One region of the Rahnella perminowiae genome, then DNA from elsewhere that is predicted to be linked to it. Evidence: predicted binding sites of a transcription regulator. Region 1 holds the regulator's gene; the other holds the start of a gene.
The links. Region 1 encodes sigma-54, which starts transcription at its own class of promoters, with help from an activator protein. Its sites were predicted from a motif close to GTTGGCACANNTTTCGCTNT; they were not measured.
Positions count from the first base shown of each region.

Region 2: glnA (glutamate--ammonia ligase) is a predicted target of sigma-54. The motif match lies at 1,587-1,606, and genes of this name have one in related genera.

Region 1 covers NZ_JAFMOT010000185.1:109,139-111,549, reverse strand. Annotated here, with positions in the region: gene hpf (ribosome hibernation promoting factor) at 1-159, opposite strand, end outside; gene rpoN (RNA polymerase factor sigma-54) at 183-1,616, opposite strand; gene lptB (LPS export ABC transporter ATP-binding protein) at 1,718-2,411, opposite strand, start outside.
Region 2 covers NZ_JAFMOT010000172.1:102,799-105,209, reverse strand. Annotated here, with positions in the region: gene glnA (glutamate--ammonia ligase) at 1-1,406, opposite strand, end outside; gene typA (ribosome-dependent GTPase TypA) at 1,878-2,411, shown strand, end outside.

The DNA of each region.
Region 1 (2,411 bases):
AGTGGCTTCCGCTACTTTCTGCACCTTTTCCACGCTCAACACCACATACACCTGATTAATCCTGTCGAAATACTGCTCGAGCTTAGCCAGTTTCGACGTGATGAACTCTCTCAGGGGATCCGTGATCTCAATGTGATGTCCGGTAATGTTGAGCTGCATAATGTCTTCCTTCTCTGTTGAGGTCAAACTAACTGTTTACGTTGGTTTGAGGGCGGGATGGACAAAGACTCTCGGTATTTGGCGACAGTCCGGCGCGCAACCATAATTCCCTGATCGGAAAGCAGGGTTGCTAACTTGCTGTCACTGAGCGGTTTTACAGGATTCTCCGCTGCGATTAATTTCTTCACCAGCGCCCGGATCGCGGTTGACGATGCCTCGCCGCCGCTGTCTGTACTGACATGGCTGGAGAAGAAATACTTCAGTTCGAAAATACCACGCGGACTGTGCAGGAACTTTTGTGTCGTCACGCGTGAAATCGTCGATTCGTGCATTTCCACGGCACTGGCAATATCGGCCAGCACCATAGGTTTCATAAATTCTTCACCCAGTTCAAAGAACGCCTGCTGCTGCTCAACGATGCAGCGCGTCACTTTCAACAGCGTGTCGTTACGGCTTTCCAGGCTTTTAATTAACCACTTGGCTTCCTGCAGATTGCTGCGGATAAATTGCCCGTCGCTGTCGCTGCGTGTGGAGTTACCCATCGCGGCGTACTGCTGGTTAATCTTCAGACGCGGAATGCTGTCGGAATTGAGTTCTACCGTCCAGACCCCTGACACTTTACGCACCAGCACATCCGGGATCACGTATTCGGATTCGCCGGTATTGATCGACTGACCCGGACGCGGATCCAGAGACTGGATCAGAAGCATCGCTCCTTTGAGTGTATCTTCTTTTAACCGGGTTGATCGCATAAGTGCGCGGAAATCATGGTTCGCCAGCAAATCGAGATGTTCGCTGATGATAAGACGGGCTTCAGTGATGAAAGGCGTGTCAGTGGCATATTGAGACAGCTGGATCAGCAGACAATCGCGCAGGTCACGTGCTGCCACCCCCACCGGATCAAAACGCTGAACGCGTTTAAGCACGGCCTCAACTTCCTCCATCGTGATGTTTTCATCACCGACGCTTTCGAGGATGTCTTCAAGGGAGACGGTCAGGTAACCGGTGTCATCCACCGCATCGACAATTGATGTGGCAATCGCGGCATCAGTATCAGAAAACGGCGTCAGCTCAACCTGCCACATCAGGTAATCCTGAAGGGTCTGGGTGGTTTCACCCTGATAAATGGGCAGCTCGTCGTCGCTGTAATCATTACCGGTACCGGACGGCGTGCCTGCGGTGTAAATCTCATCCCAGGTCGCGTCGAGCGGCAATTCTTCCGGCATATCTTTTTGCTCGAGCGCCTCGCGGGTGTCTAACCCCTCGCTGTCGGTGGCTTCTACCGAGTCGATTTCTTCATGAAGGTCAGTTTGTTCCAACAGAGGGTTGCTCTCCAGCGCGAGTTGGATCTCCTGCTGGAGCTCAAGCGTGGACAGTTGCAACAAGCGGATGGCCTGTTGTAACTGGGGAGTCATAGCCAGTTGTTGGCTGAGTCTGAGTTGCAAACCTTGCTTCATATCTTGGCTTAATTCCGTTGATGAGTGAAAACGGCAACACTTCTGTCAGAGACGGCCTGTTTCAGTGTAGGTGGAAACAGGCACGGTTCCGGCGGCACAGATCACAGACGGAATTCTTCACCAAGATAAACACGTTTAACTTGTTCATCAGCAAGAATGTCGGCTGGCGTGCCGTGGGCAATCAATTTCCCCTGACTGACAATATACGCGCGTTCACAAACGTCGAGTGTTTCGCGCACGTTATGGTCAGTGATCAGTACGCCGAGGCCGCTGTCACGTAAATGCTCAATGATTTTTTTAATGTCGATAACGGAAATCGGGTCAACCCCGGCGAACGGTTCATCCAGCAGGATGAATTTAGGGTTTGCTGCCAGCGCACGGGCAATTTCCACACGACGTCGTTCACCACCGGACAGTGACTGACCGAGGTTATCGCGCAAATGAGAAATATGGAACTCTTCCATTAATTCATTCGCGCGGTCATTACGCTGTTCTTTGGTCAGATCATCACGGATCTGCAGCACCGCCATCAGGTTATCAAATACACTGAGACGACGGAATATGGAGGCTTCCTGCGGAAGATAACCAATACCGCGACGGGCGCGGGTATGCAGCGGCAGCAGGCTGATGTCTTCATCATCAACGATGATACGGCCCGCATCGCGCTGGACAATGCCCACGACCATGTAAAAGGTGGTGGTTTTACCCGCACCATTTGGGCCCAATAACCCGACGATTTCACCCGAGTTGACCATCAGGCTGACATCTTCAACGACCTTACGGCCTTTGTATGCC
Region 2 (2,411 bases), on a different contig from region 1:
ACGCTGTAGTACAGTTCGAACTCAACCGGATGCGGAGTCATACGCACGCGGTCCATTTCTTCTTTACGCAGACCGATGTAAGCATCGATAGCGTCATCAGTGAACACGCCGCCACGGGTCAGGAACTCGCGGTCATCGTTCAATGCATTGAGGGCTTCTTCCAGTGAACCTGCAACTTTTGGAATTTCTGCTTCTTCTTCCGGTGGCAGGTCATACAGGTTTTTGTCCATCGCATCACCAGGGTGGATCTTGTTGATGATACCGTCCAGGCCAGCCATCATCAGTGCAGCAAACGCCAGGTATGGGTTAGCCGCTGGATCAGGGAAGCGTGCTTCGATACGCATCGCTTTAGGCGTTGATACGTGTGGAATACGGATGGATGCAGAACGGTTACGTGCAGAGTAAGCCAGCATTACTGGCGCTTCATAGCCCGGGACCAAACGTTTGTAAGAGTTAGTGGTCGGGTTAGCGTAGGCGTTGATCGCTTTAGCGTGCTTGATGATACCGCCGATGTAGAACAGTGCCATTTCAGACAGGCCGCCGTATTTGTCGCCAGAGAACAGGTTGTTACCGTTCTTGGACAGGGACATGTGGCAGTGCATACCGGAACCGTTATCGCCAAACATTGGTTTTGGCATGAAGGTCGCCGTTTTGCCAAACGCGTGAGCCACATTGTGCACCACGTATTTGTAGATTTGGATTTCGTCGGCTTTTTTGGTCAGGGTATTGAAGCGGGTTGCCACTTCGTTCTGACCCGCGGTGGCGACTTCATGGTGGTGAGCTTCAACAACCAGACCCATTTCTTCCATGGTCAGACACATGGTAGAACGCAGATCCTGAGAAGAGTCGACCGGAGGAACCGGGAAGTAACCGCCTTTTACTGCAGGGCGGTGGCCTTTGTTGCCGCCTTCGTATTTGGTGCTTGAGTTCCATGCGCCTTCGATATCATCGATAGCGACGTGAGAACCGGAGATGCTGCTGCCGAAGCGCACATCATCAAACAGGAAGAATTCTGGTTCTGGCCCGAACAGTACGGTGTCCGCGATACCGGAAGAGCGCAGGAAATCTTCTGCACGTTTTGCGGTAGAACGTGGGTCGCGGTCATAACCTTGCAGCGTGGTTGGCTCAAGGATATCGCAACGAATGATCAGGGTAGTTTCTTCGTAGAATGGGTCAAGAACAGCAGTGCTCGCATCTGGCATCAGAACCATGTCAGATTCGTTAATGCCTTTCCAGCCACCGATTGAAGAGCCATCAAACATTTTGCCTTCTTCGAAGAAGTCAGCGCTAACCTGGTGCGCAGGAATGGTGACGTGCTGCTCTTTGCCTTTGGTATCAGTGAAACGTAAATCTACGAACTTCACTTCATGCTCATTCAGCATCGTCAAAACGTGTTCAGCGGACATACTAGTTCTCCCGAATTTCTCATTATCGTCGTGGAACGAATAACCATTTTTGGTCTTTAGTTGGAAATAACAGCCTTACTGGAACTGGCGTGTAGGCTGAACAGCGCTATTATTTGTCTGGTCAGGTCCTTCACCCTGTAAAAAATTTTTTACCCTAAAAAACTTTTACTCTAAAAACTATTAGCGAAAACTGTGCCAACTTTGAGAAAATGCAAACAACGCCATTTTACAGGGCTTTTGCACTCGATAAGTATGCACCATAACGGAATTCATGCACTAAAATGGTGCTGATTGCGAGAGGTAAGGCACCAAAAGGGTGCGTCATAATGGTTCAGTGGTCTTTTTGCACCGTGAAAGGGATCACAAAGTAACCATCCATAAGTTGTTTCAACAAGATCCTTGTGATCTTGTTTAGAACCTCGCTTAATACGTGTACAATAGCGCGCTATTTCTAATGCCTGAGGCAAAGCTGTGATCGAAAATTTGCGTAACATCGCCATTATTGCCCACGTTGACCATGGTAAAACCACCCTGGTCGACAAGCTGCTGCAACAATCCGGTACTTTCGGAGAACGTGCAGAAGCTACCGAACGCGTAATGGACTCCAACGATTTGGAGAAAGAGCGTGGGATTACCATCCTCGCAAAAAACACCGCCATTAATTGGAAAGACTACCGCATCAACATCGTGGATACCCCAGGACACGCCGACTTCGGCGGTGAGGTTGAGCGTGTGATGTCAATGGTCGACTCGGTGCTGCTGGTTGTGGATGCAATGGATGGCCCAATGCCGCAAACCCGTTTCGTGACCAAAAAAGCCTTCGCTAATGGTCTGAAACCGATCGTGGTAATCAACAAAGTTGACCGCCCTGGCGCGCGTCCTGACTGGGTTGTTGATCAGGTCTTCGACCTGTTCGTCAACCTGGACGCAACCGACGAACAACTCGATTTCCCAATCATCTATGCATCTGCACTGATGGGTATCGCGGGTAACGACCATAACGAT